3 regions of the Paenarthrobacter sp. NPDC091669 genome follow, and region 3 is predicted to be linked to each of the others. Evidence: predicted binding sites of a transcription regulator. Region 3 holds the regulator's gene; each other region holds the start of a gene.
The links. Region 3 encodes HrcA, which represses chaperone genes, less so after heat shock. Its sites were predicted from a motif close to TTNGCACTCGNNNNNNNCGAGTGCNAA; they were not measured.
Positions count from the first base shown of each region.

Region 1: the regulator HrcA is predicted to act here: its motif matches at 2,389-2,415, upstream of groL (chaperonin GroEL).
Region 2: the regulator HrcA is predicted to act here: its motif matches at 2,753-2,779, upstream of groES (co-chaperone GroES).

Region 1 covers NZ_JBIVTK010000009.1:137,771-141,864, forward strand. Annotated here, with positions in the region: gene ACIQLI_RS16130 (RNase H family protein) at 1-432, opposite strand, end outside; gene groL (chaperonin GroEL) at 580-2,205, opposite strand; gene ACIQLI_RS16140 (cold-shock protein) at 2,529-2,732, opposite strand; gene ACIQLI_RS16145 (LytR C-terminal domain-containing protein) at 2,905-3,513, opposite strand; gene ACIQLI_RS16150 (DUF3263 domain-containing protein) at 3,563-3,898, opposite strand; gene ACIQLI_RS16155 (uracil-DNA glycosylase) at 4,005-4,094, shown strand, end outside.
Region 2 covers NZ_JBIVTK010000002.1:449,162-453,255, reverse strand. Annotated here, with positions in the region: gene ACIQLI_RS05065 (LuxR C-terminal-related transcriptional regulator) at 1-429, opposite strand, end outside; gene groL (chaperonin GroEL) at 614-2,227, opposite strand; gene groES (co-chaperone GroES) at 2,314-2,610, opposite strand; gene ACIQLI_RS05050 (hypothetical protein) at 2,804-3,166, opposite strand; gene ACIQLI_RS05045 (SAM-dependent methyltransferase) at 3,234-4,094, shown strand, end outside.
Region 3 covers NZ_JBIVTK010000004.1:251,037-255,130, forward strand. Annotated here, with positions in the region: gene ACIQLI_RS08800 (16S rRNA (uracil(1498)-N(3))-methyltransferase) at 1-349, opposite strand, end outside; gene dnaJ (molecular chaperone DnaJ) at 352-1,479, opposite strand; gene hrcA (heat-inducible transcriptional repressor HrcA) at 1,530-2,537, opposite strand; gene ACIQLI_RS08815 (DUF3097 domain-containing protein) at 2,716-3,567, shown strand; gene ACIQLI_RS08820 (DUF4870 domain-containing protein) at 3,689-4,094, shown strand, end outside.

The DNA of each region.
Region 1 (4,094 bases), on a different contig from region 3:
CCCCTGTTGGTACGCCGTTGCTGCAGCGCGTGCACGCTCATCGGCAGCTTCGTTGAGGTCGTGTCCGGCGTGCCCTTTGACCCATTCGAATTTGTACTTTCGGCCAACTATCGCCTGGTCGATGTCCTTGAGGAGGTCCACGTTCAGCACGGGCTTACCGTCGGCTTTGCGCCAGCCTTTGCGCTTCCATCCCGGCATCCACTTGCTGATGCAGTTGATGACGTACTGGCTGTCGCAAAGGATCAGCAGATCTTCCTCGGGCACATGCGCCGTGGAACGGAACAAATCCAGGACGGCCATGAGTTCACCCTGGTTGTTGGTGCCGTGCGGCCAACCTCCTGCGCGCCAACAGGAGTCATCAACGTACCAGGCCCAACCGGCCGGCCCAGGATTGCCGAGGGCGGACCCATCGGCGGCAGCAATAATCGTCATGACGTTAATCCTGCCAGACCCCACCGACACTGAATCCGTGGTAGGCCACCAACCAATAGCAAAACGGCGGCCCCCACCAGGTGGGGACCGCCGTCGTTTGCTCTAAAGCGTGATGCTTGGGCGCTGTATTGCTAGAGCGTGAGGGGCTTAGAAGCCGCCCATGCCGCCCATGTCGTCGCCGCCGGCAGCCGGAGCGTTCTTCTCAGGCTTGTCGGCCACTACAGCCTCGGTGGTCAGGAACAGACCAGCGATGGAAGCAGCGTTCTGGAGAGCCGAGCGGGTGACCTTTACGGGGTCGTTCACGCCGGCAGCCAGGAGGTCTTCGTAGACGCCCGTGGCAGCGTTCAGGCCGTGGCCGGAAGGCAGACCGCGAACCTTGTCCACCACAACGCCGGGCTCGAGGCCGGCGTTGAAGGCGATCTGCTTCAGCGGAGCGTCGATGGCAACCTTGACGATGTTGGCACCCGTTGCCTCGTCACCTTGGAGGGTGAGGTTGGCGAATGCCTTGGCGCCGGCCTGGATGAGGGCTACGCCACCACCGGCAACGATGCCTTCTTCAACAGCAGCCTTGGCGTTGCGGACTGCGTCCTCAATGCGGTGCTTGCGTTCCTTGAGCTCAACTTCGGTTGCGGCACCGGCCTTGATGACTGCAACGCCGCCGGCCAGCTTGGCCAGGCGTTCCTGCAGCTTCTCGCGGTCGTAGTCGGAGTCGGAGTTCTCGATCTCGGCGCGGATCTGGGCCACACGGCCCGCGATCTGCTCGGCGTCGCCGGCACCTTCAACGATGGTGGTCTCGTCCTTGGTGACAACAACCTTGCGGGCGGTGCCGAGGAGTTCCAGACCGGCGTTTTCGAGCTTGAGGCCAACTTCTTCGGAGATGACCTGACCACCGGTGAGGATGGCGATGTCGGCCAGCTGCGCCTTGCGGCGGTCACCGAAGCCCGGAGCCTTGACGGCAACAGACTTGAAGGTGCCACGGATCTTGTTGACGATCAGGGTGGCCAGGGCCTCGCCCTCGATGTCTTCGGCGATGATCAGCAGCGGCTTGTTGGACTGCATGACCTTCTCCAGAACCGTGACGAGTTCCTTCACGTTGGAGATCTTGGAGTTGACGATCAGGATGTACGGGTCTTCGAGGACCGTTTCCTGGCGCTCAGCGTCGGTGACGAAGTAAGCGGAGATGTAGCCCTTGTCGAAGCGCATGCCCTCGGTGAGCTCAAGCTCCAGGCCGAAGGTGTTGGATTCCTCGACCGTGATGACGCCTTCCTTGCCCACCTTGTCCAGGGCTTCGGCGATGAGGCTGCCGATTTCCGGGTCACCGGCGGAGATGGAAGCCGTAGCTGCGATCTCTTCCTTGGTTTCGATCTCCTTGGCGGAGGCCAGCAGTTCGCTGATGACTGCCTCAACAGCCTTCTCGATGCCGCGCTTGAGGGACAGCGGGTCGGCGCCGGCGGCAACGTTGCGCAGGCCTTCCTTCACCAGTGCCTGGGCGAGGACGGTTGCAGTGGTAGTACCGTCGCCAGCGACGTCATCCGTCTTCTTGGCAACTTCCTTGACCAGTTCTGCACCGATCTTCTCGTAGGGGTCGTCCAGTTCGATCTCCTTGGCGATGGAAACGCCATCGTTGGTGATCGTGGGGGCGCCCCACTTCTTTTCGAGGACGACGTTGCGTCCACGCGGGCCGAGGGTGACCTTGACGGCGTCTGCGAGGATGTTCAGGCCCCGCTCGAGGCCGCGGCGTGCCTCTTCATCAAATGCAATGATCTTGGCCATAACGGCGGTAGTCCTTTCGGGACAGTCGTTAAGAAGGTACCTGTCAGATGGGGTGCCCGCGACGGACGGTCTTTCGCTCGCGGCCTCTGTATGCCCCGCGCTCCGGACCTCACCCCACCAAGGTGTTTCTTGATCCTCCGCTGGAACGTCCGCCGCCCACCGCCGGGGTAAGCCGGGCTGGACTTAGCAGTCGAACCATAGGAGTGCTAAATCAATAATTAGCACTCGACCGGGGAGAGTGCAAGCAGAGATGCCACTTTGCTCTATAAACAAAGGGCTTTCAGCCGAGGGCTGACGGAGATGGAACGAAACCCTGCAAGGAGCTATGCGACGCGCACACCTTCGGCTTGCGGACCTTTTTGCCCCTCGCCCAGTTCAAACTCAACACGCTGGCCCTCTTCAAGGGCCCGGAAGCCGTCCATTTGAATGGCGGACCAGTGCACAAAAACGTCGTCACCCGATTCATCCACAGTGATGAATCCGTAGCCCTTTTCGGCGTTGAACCATTTGACGGTTCCCAATGCCATGATGCCCACACTTTCGCAGTAGCCAAGACCGGTTGCCGGGATCTCCGTACCGGAATCAATCCACTGTAACCACAGTCACTCCACCGGCGCTCCCATGGAGGGCCGGGGCATCACTTTTGTTATTGAGGCTTAACCGAGTTGGGGCTTCAGGTCCCCCGGGAGGGTCGCAGGGTTACTGGTAGCCAGGTCCTGCAACAACCACCAACGGCTGCTGGACTTCGGGCGATTCCAGGATGGTCTGAATGCCCAGCAACGCGCCCAAGGCTTCGGCGTTGGCCTTCTGCTCAGGGACGTTGTAGAAGATCACGGATGTCTGCTGCGGCATGCCACCCCAGTTGCCAACCGTGCTCAGCGTCCAACCGTCGGCTTCCACCAAACCTGCCACGCGGCCGGCCAAACCAGCGGTGCCCGCGCCGTTGTAGACCGCCACCGGCGTGGCCTTGTCCACGGGAGCGGAGGACGAGGTTGCCGAAGGACTGTCGGACGGGGTCGGCTCGCTGGAAGCAGAGGGGGCGCTGCTGGATTCGCCCGGTGTAGCCGAAGGGGTCGCATCAGTCTGCTGCGGCGCCGGCGTCGAGACGCTGGGTGCGGCATTGGGAGCCACCACGCCGAGGTTCGGAAGGACCAGGAAGGCCACCAACCCCAGAACCAGAGCCACAGCCCCAACTGTCAGGACCGGCCACAACGTGGGACGCGTGGTTTCCTGGGCGTCCCGGTGAACGCCCTGCCGGGAGGTGTTCTGCGGGACCTGGTCGAATTCGTCCTTGGCATATTTGGTCATGGTGAAGCGTTGTCCTTGCTGGTTGCTGCTGACAGATCAGCCTGGCGATTTACGCGTCGGACCCCAAGCGACGTGCCGTCCGCGCACGCTGGCGGGACGTACGTAGTCTACGCAATCTCTTGACGAGCATGGGATCGTGGGCCAACGCGTCTTCTGTATCTATCAGCGCGTTGAGGATCTGGTAGTAGTGTGTTGCCGAGAGATCGAACAGCTCACGGATGGCCTGTTCCTTGGCCCCTGAGTACTTCCACCACTGCCGTTCCAGGGCCAGCATCTGCTGGTCCCGTTCACTGAGCGGAGAGTCACTGCGGATCCCCGCCGCAAGGTCTGCGAGGGCAAACCCTGTTGACTGCGGCGCCATCGGTTCCGGTGCTGGTTCTGCCACGGCACACTCCTTCGACGCGTGTTGGGGGAAAATGTCCTACCCCCATGTTACGGGCGAATAACAAGGCTGTCATTCGCCGGTCCGGGATTGCGCGGGAGACAATGGCGTGGTGAATGGCGAGGATGCACTCTTTGACCTTGAGCCGGCCGACCCGGAACAGACGGGTTTTGCCGAGCTCCCTGACCGGCCGCTGGAA
Region 2 (4,094 bases), on a different contig from region 3:
GGCGCGGCCAAAAAGCTCGTTGCTGGCTTCCGGATTTCCCCCATACAGCGCTCCCAGCGCCGATGGGATCAGGAGGTAGCCCTCCGCTTCGGTGGGGTCATCCATCCCATCCACCAGCTGCTTGGCCCTGGACATCCAGCCGGAACCACGTGCGGTTTCCCCGAGGTTCATGAGGTACAGGACCAGCCATGCAGCGCAGCGGGCCGCTCCGGCGATGTCCCCCACGGTCACGTACTCGTCATGTGCCCGCGTCAGATAGGCCACACCCTCCGATTCCTTACCCAGGAGCATGGCAACCGAGGCAACAAGCTCGATGTCCTGGGGAGGCAGGCCGCCCTCGGTATCCGCCCGGGCGAGGCAGTCCAAAGCATCGTTCCAGCGATGCTCGAAGAACGCCGAGCGTCCGAGATCCAAGGTTGTGGCCGGCATAGTCGTTACTCATCCCGCGACCGGGAACAGCCCGGTTGGCGCACCCAAGCCGCCGTATAAGCGTCAGGTTACTGCCGTCGTCGAACGCTCACAATAGCTTGGGCAGGCGCGCCTGCCGGCCGCCCCCAAGACGCACGAAACCCCGGTCACGCGAACGTGACCGGGGCTCCAGTAAAACAGGCTGCTAGTGGCTGTGGCCTGCGTGTGCGTCTTCTTCCTCAGCCGGCTTCTCGGCAACCAGGGTCTCGGTGGTGAGAACCAGGGCAGCGATGGAAGCGGCGTTGCGGAGAGCCGAACGGGTGACCTTGACGGGGTCGATCACGCCAGCGGCGATCAGGTCCTCGTACTCGCCGGACTTGGCGTTGAAGCCGTGGTTGGCTTCGAGCTCGGAGACCTTGGCAACAACAACGAAACCGTCGAAGCCGGCGTTCTGGGCGATCCAGCGCAGCGGCTGAACCAGGGCGCGGCGGACGATGCCTACAGCAGCAGCTGCGTCACCTTCCAGTGCCTTGACGGCCGGGGACTCGTCCAGTGCCTTGAGGGCGTGGATGAGAGCGGAACCGCCACCGGAAACGATGCCTTCTTCGAGGGCTGCACGCGTAGAGGAAACAGCGTCCTCGATGCGGTGCTTCTTTTCCTTCAGCTCAACCTCGGTGGCTGCGCCAACCTTGATCACGCCGATGCCGCCGGCCAGCTTGGCCAGGCGTTCCTGCAGCTTTTCCTTGTCCCAGTCGGAGTCCGTCCGGGTGAGCTCAGCGCGCAGCTGTGCAACGCGGTCAGCCACATCCTCAGCCGTGCCGGCGCCGTCAACGATGGTGGTGTTGTCCTTGGTCACCGTGATGCGGCGTGCGGTACCGAGTACCTCGAGGCCAACGGTGTCCAGGCTCAGGCCGAGGTCCGGGGAAACAACCTGGGCGCCCGTGAGCGTGGCGATGTCCTGGAGCATGGCCTTGCGGCGGTCGCCGAAGCCCGGAGCCTTGACGGCAACAACGTTGAGCGTGCCGCGGATGCGGTTGACGATCAGCGTCGAGAGGGCTTCGCCTTCGATGTCCTCAGCAATGATGAAGAGCGGCTTGTTGGCCTGCAGGGCCTTCTCCAACAGCGGCAGGAAGTCCTGCAGCGAGGAGATCTTGCCCTGGTTGATCAGGATGAGGGCGTCCTCGAGGACGGCTTCCTGGCGCTCTGCGTCGGTGACGAAGTACGGGGACAGGTAGCCCTTGTCGAACTGCATGCCCTCGGTGAGGACCAGCTCGGTCTGCGTGGTGGAGGACTCTTCAATGGTGATGACACCGTCCTTGCCAACCTTGCCGAACGCTTCGGCGAGGAGCTCGCCGACTTCGTCGCTCTGCGCGGAGATGGCAGCGACGCTGGCAACCTGGGTGCCTTCAACTTCGCGGGCGTTCTCCAGGAGGCGGGCTGCGACGGCTTCAACGGAAACCTCGATGCCACGCTTGATCTCGCCCGGAGCGGCGCCGGCGGCAACGTTGCGCAGGCCTTCCTTGACCAGGGCCTGTGCAAGCACGGTGGCCGTGGTGGTGCCGTCGCCTGCGACGTCGTTGGTCTTGGTGGCTACTTCTTTGGCCAGCTGTGCGCCAAGGTTCTCGTAGGGGTCGTCAAGCTCAACTTCACGCGCGATGGTGACACCATCATTGGTGATCGTGGGAGCGCCCCACTTCTTGTCCAGCACGACGTTGCGGCCGCGCGGGCCAAGCGTCACCTTGACAGTGTTGGCGAGCTTGTCGATACCGGCCTCAAGAGACCGGCGGGCAGCATCGTTAAAAGCAAGCTGCTTTGCCATGGTTGTGTCCTTTCAAGACAGAAAACCCGCACCGCTGACGGTCGGAAATGATTTCCAACGCGACGGCGGTGCGGGGCTCCGGGAAGTTACTTTACGACGATCGCAAGGACGTCGCGGGCGGACAGAACGAGGTACTCGTTGCCGCCGGTCTTGACTTCGGTTCCACCGTACTTGGAGTAGATGACGACGTCGCCAACAGCTACGTCAACCGGTACGCGGTTGCCGTTGTCATCGAAACGGCCGGGGCCGATTGCAACAACTTCGCCTTCCTGCGGCTTTTCCTGTGCGGAGTCCGGAATAACCAGGCCGGAAGCCGTGGTCTGCTCTGCTTCGAGCGGGCGAACAACAATACGATCCTCAAGAGGCTTAATCGAGACCGACACTCGGACTCTCCTTTTCATGAGCTGATTCATGGACTAAGAACTGGGGTGCCGGAGCGTACATCCGCCGTCGCGGTGCCGGAAGACGCTTGGCATTTATTAGCACCCTCCGGGGGAGAGTGCTAACTAGACTCTATGTAAATCGTTAGCACTCGGTCAAGGTGAGTGCCAGCATTTCGTCATGGGTGAACGTGGGTCACCGTCCCGTGAGGTCATCGAGGTCGTAGTCCTGGCCGTCGTCATCCTCGTCCAGCGGGGCATTGCCGCGGTTCCGGTACAGGAGCACAGCGGCCGCAACAGCAACGACGGCGGAAATCACCAGGGTGATAATCCCACCGGTGCGGGCGCCGCTGTAGAGCTCGCGGATGTCCCGCGCTTCGTCGGTGGCGTCGTTGACGCTTTTCCCGGCGACGGAATAGGTGGCGGCATTAAACGAATCCAACGCGAAGATAATGATCAGCAGACCGAGGCAGACCACCGCGATCACGGCCCCCGCTATGAGGGCGGGTCGCGCGAACTTCATCATGGTGGAGGGGTGCGGGGCTGCGGTGTCTTCCATGAAAACAACCCTATCCGGCTGATTCGCCCGTCACGTTGTCAAGTGTCGCGCCGTTAGGCTTGATTCCATGCCTCACGCACCGCAGGAACAGATCGCACCCTTGCTGACCACTGAAGGATGGGAACTCCTGGCATCCTTGGGGCCCTACCGCGAGGCCGACGCTTTCAGCACCAACGCGGATCTCCGCAAAGCCGGCCACTCCGCCGAATTGGTGGCTGCAGTCCTGACGCAATCACGGCTCCGCACCCGGGCCGAGGCCAAGTTCGGCGAGTTCGCCCGGCAGATGTTGTTCACCCAGGCAGGCTTGGAGCAGGCCACACGGTTGAACGTCGCAGCCCGGCACGCCGAACGCTTCGCCAAGGCCGGCATCTCCCATGTGGCCGACCTCGGATGTGGCCTCGGCGCCGATTCCATGGCCATGGCGTCCATGGACATCTCAGTGACAGCCGTTGAGATGGACGAAACCACTGCCGCCTGTGCCACCATCAACCTCATTCCGTTCCCGCACGCCACCGTGGTGCACACCGATGCCACGTCCGTGGAGCTGGACGGGATCGACGGCGTGTGGCTGGACCCTGCACGCCGCACGACGTCTACGTCGGGGACCAAGCGGATTTGGGACCCTGAGGCTTTCTCTCCGCCCTTGTCCTTCGTCGAGAAGCTGGCAGCAACCGGACGTGCCATCGGCGTCAAAATGGGGCCCGGCATCCCCCATGACTCCGTGCCCTCCGGCTGTGAGGCCCAGTGGGTCTCGGTGGGCGGGGACGTCACCGAAGTGACGCTGTGGTTCAACGCCGTAGCCCGCCCCGGCGTGCGCCGCGCGGCCTTGGTCATCGGCAGCCAGGGCGCGGCTGAAATCACCAGCGGCGAGGACTTCGACGCCGGTCCGGCAGCCGCCGTCGGGCCTGTTGAAGGTTTCTTGTACGAA
Region 3 (4,094 bases):
GCTCTGACTGCCACGGAAGCACAGCATCAATTCCAAGTTCCGTGGCCGTTTCGATGGCAAGTTCGTCGCGGTCCCCCTTGGCCAGGGCCTGGACCAGCACCAGCCGGACGTCCGGCTGCTCTTCCAAGACCACGTCGGACGCCGTGACCGTAAGGCCGGTGGGGCCGGCCCCGGCGACCGTGCCGGTCAACCGCATGCCGGCACCATCGGCTATGTCAACGGGCTCTCCCACTCCAAGTCGCTTGACCGTAACCGCGTGCCGGGCCTCCGGACCTTCCAGCACGAACGTACTGCCAGGGCTGACGTCGCCAAGGCTGCCGGCCGGGGTGAAGAAAACGGGGTTGCTCACCGCTACAGGTTACCGAGCTTGTCCCGAAGCTTGGCGAACATTCCGCCGCTGGCCACGAGCTTTCCTTCGGTGAACTGCTCCCCGCGAAGCTTGGCGAGCTGCTGCAGCAATTCTTCCTGCGCAAGATCCAACTTACTCGGCGTTTCAACGTGGAGGTGTACCTTGAGGTCGCCACGGCCATAGCCACGCAGGTGCGTGACGCCCAGGCCCCGCAGGGTAACGATCTCGCCTGACTGGGTTCCGGCCTTCACATCAATGTCCTGTGCGCCGTCGAAAGTATCCAACTGCAGCTCCGTACCCAGCGCCGCGGCCGTCATGGGCACGCTGAGGGTGGCGTGGAGGTCGTCGCCTTCGCGGATGAACATGGAATCGTTGTTGACGCGGATTTCCACGTAGAGGTCGCCCGACGGGCCGCCTGCGGGTCCTGCTTCGCCTTGCCCGGACAACTGGATGCGCGTACCGGTGGCGACGCCGGCAGGAACCTTGATGGTCAGGGAACGGCGGCTGCGGATGCGGCCTTGGCCGTTGCACTCATTGCAGGGGTCCTTGATGACCGTGCCGAAGCCCTCGCAGGAACCGCAGGGGGCAGCGGTCATGACCTGGCCGAGAATGGACCGGACAGCGCGCTGGACCTGGCCGCTGCCGCCACAGATGTCACAACGTTCCGGGTGGGTTCCCGGACGGCAGCAGCTGCCGTCACAGGTGGGGCAGGTCACTGCAGTGTCCACTTCGAGCTTTTTGTTGACGCCGAAAACGGCGTCCTTCAAGTCAATGCGGACGCTGATGAGTGCGTCCTGGCCGCGTCGGACACGGGAGGCAGGCCCGCCGTGACCGCCGCCACCACCAAAGAAGGTGTCGAAGATGTCCTGGAACGCGAAGCCCTGGCCGGAATATCCGCCGCCAAACCCGTTGTCCGTTCCATTCTCATTTCCGGTGGCATCGTAGACGCGGCGCTTCTGGGGATCGGACAGCACCTCATAAGCATGGGTCACGGCCTTAAACTGCTCCGCGACATCCTCACCTGGGTTTACGTCCGGGTGGAGTTTCCGCGCCAACTTGCGGTACGCCTTTTTGATCTCTTCCCCGGTGGCTTCCGGCGAGACTCCCAAAACGTCATAGTGGCTGCTCAAAGTCGGTATCTCTTCCTTGTTGTACTGCGGATGTTTCTTCGTGACGGCGTTCAGCCGCCGAGAATGCGTGAAAGGTAACGGGCCACGGCCCGGACTGCGGCCATGGTGGTCGGATAATCCATGCGGGTCGGGCCCAGGATCCCCACCTTTGCGCCGGAGCCGTATCCAGTGGCAACCACGGAAGCCTCGGCCAATCCGTCATAGGGATTCTCCCGGCCGATACTCACGGTGACGCCGCGGGGGTCGTCCCCCATGTCTGACAACAACCGAAGCATGACAACTTGTTCCTCAAGGGCTTCCAGCACCGGACCAATGCTCAACGGGAAGTCCACGTTGGACCTGGCGAGGTTGGCCGTACCGGCCATCAGGATGCGTTCTTCGCGGCTGTTGTCGCTCAAGGACTGCAGGCCGTTGGCCAACGTTTGGGCCAGTCCCCGAAGCTCGGGCGGACACAGGGCAATCACCGACGGAAGCACCTGCGGCAACAGAGCCAGTTGCGTCCCCGCGATGCTGCCCAGGAAGCGGGATCTCAACCGCATCAAAGCGTCGTCGCCCACGTCCGAACCGGCGTCGATGACCTTCTGGCTGACGCTGCCGGTATCGGCAATCAGCACCACCAACACCTGTTGTGGGGCCAACAGGACGAACTCAACATGCCGTACCAAGGCGCGGTTGGAGTGCGGGTACTGCACGACGGCGACCTGGTTGGTCAGTTGGGACAGGAGCCTGACGGTGCGCTCCAGGATGTCGTCTACATCATCGGGGCCTTCAAGCAGCGAGTGGATGGCCCTCCGCTCGGCGGCCGAAAGGGGCTTGACCTGGGAGATGCGATCAACGAACAGGCGGTAGCCCTTGTCGGTGGGGATGCGACCGGCACTGGTGTGGGGCGCTGCAATGAGGCCTTCTTCTTCCAGAACGGCCATGTCATTTCGGATGGTGGCGCTTGAAACACCAAGATGGTGCCGTTCAACAAGGGCCTTCGATCCGACAGGTTCCCGTGAATGCACGTAATCTTCAACGATGGCACGCAGCACTTCCAACTTGCGTGGCTCACTCATTGCTCCACCTCCTGACGACTGCCGTGGTCTCTGGGACCGGGTCCACTTAGCACTCAACATGCCCAAGTGCTAACCAGTCTAGTATGAGCCACCCCGTTGCTAGCATTGAACTTTCCCGTCCCAACCCAGCGCAAATCAACACTGCACCATTCAACCCAGCACAAAAGGTAGGAACTCCTTGGCTTTCGACACGTGGGGTCCGCAGGATCTGTCAGCTCCTGCCAAACGGCAACTGCCGGAGGTTGCCGTCCAACGCGGGATGGTCCTCGAAGACGTCCAATCAGGCTGGGTGGGCGAAGTCACCCGTGTCGAGAAAACCGGCGGCATGCACATTGTGTCCCTTGAGGACAGGCGGGGGAAGACAAAGTCGTTCCAACTCGGATTTGGCTTCCTGCTCGAGGGGCAGCCCATCCGCTTGATGCCCCCGGTCCCCCGCCAAACGACGCCGCCCGTTCAGGCCGGGCGCACCGCCTCGGGTTCCGTGAAGGTTCAAGGACAACGCGCACAGGTGGCCAAAGCCAGCCGCATTTGGGTGGAGGGAAAACACGACGCCGAACTCGTCGAGAAAGTGTGGGGCGACGATCTCCGCGTCGAGGGCATTGTGGTGGAGCCCCTGCACGGAGTCGATGACCTCAAGTCGGCTATCTCCGCCTTTGACCCCGGACCCGGCCGACGCCTCGGCATCCTGGTGGACCACCTTGTGGCCGGCTCCAAGGAGTCCCGCATCGCAGCTGACGCCATGACTGTGCCTGGAGCCGCGGGAAACGTCCTGATTGTCGGCCACCCCTACATCGATGTATGGCAGGCCATCAGGCCCAAAGTCCTGGGAATAGAGGCCTGGCCGTCCGTACCCCGCGGCACCGACTGGAAGACCGGGATTCTGACCGCCTTCGGGTGGCCCCACGAGACCGCTGAAGATATAGGACTGGGCTGGCAGCGGCTTCTTGGAGCGGTTCGCAGCTACGCCGACCTCGAGGCCTCGCTGCTGGGCCGCGTGGAAGAAGTCATCGATTTCCTCACAGTTCCCTGACCTTTGCCCTCAAAGCAGCAGCAACTGACGTGTCATCGCGGCGTTTGTCCCGGGAAGCCTGCTGGGGCCGGTATTCTGGGACAGCAACACCGCACCATCTTTACAGCAAAGGGAACACACCGTGGCAGAGAACGCTCCTGAAGAACCGGGCAGCGCCGCAGGCCAGCCCCAGTACCATGGCGCGCCTGCAAATGCGCTGCCACTGACCGCCAGCGAGGACAGGCAATGGGCCACCCTGGCACACTTTGGCGGCATTTTGGGATGCCTCCCATCACTCCTGATCTACCTGATTTTCCGTGACCGCGGACCTTTTACGGCACAGGAATCCAAGGAAGCGTTGAACTTCACCCTGCCTCCCACCATCGCCGCGGTTCTGGCCAACATCCTGGTGCTGCTGCCGGTAGTGGGTAACATCTTCGCCGTGATCGCCACGGGCATCTGGGTAGCCCTGACATGCTTCTCAGTCTCGGCTGGGATCCGCGTCAACCACGGCCAGCCGCACCGCTATAAGCTCAACCTGCGCTGGA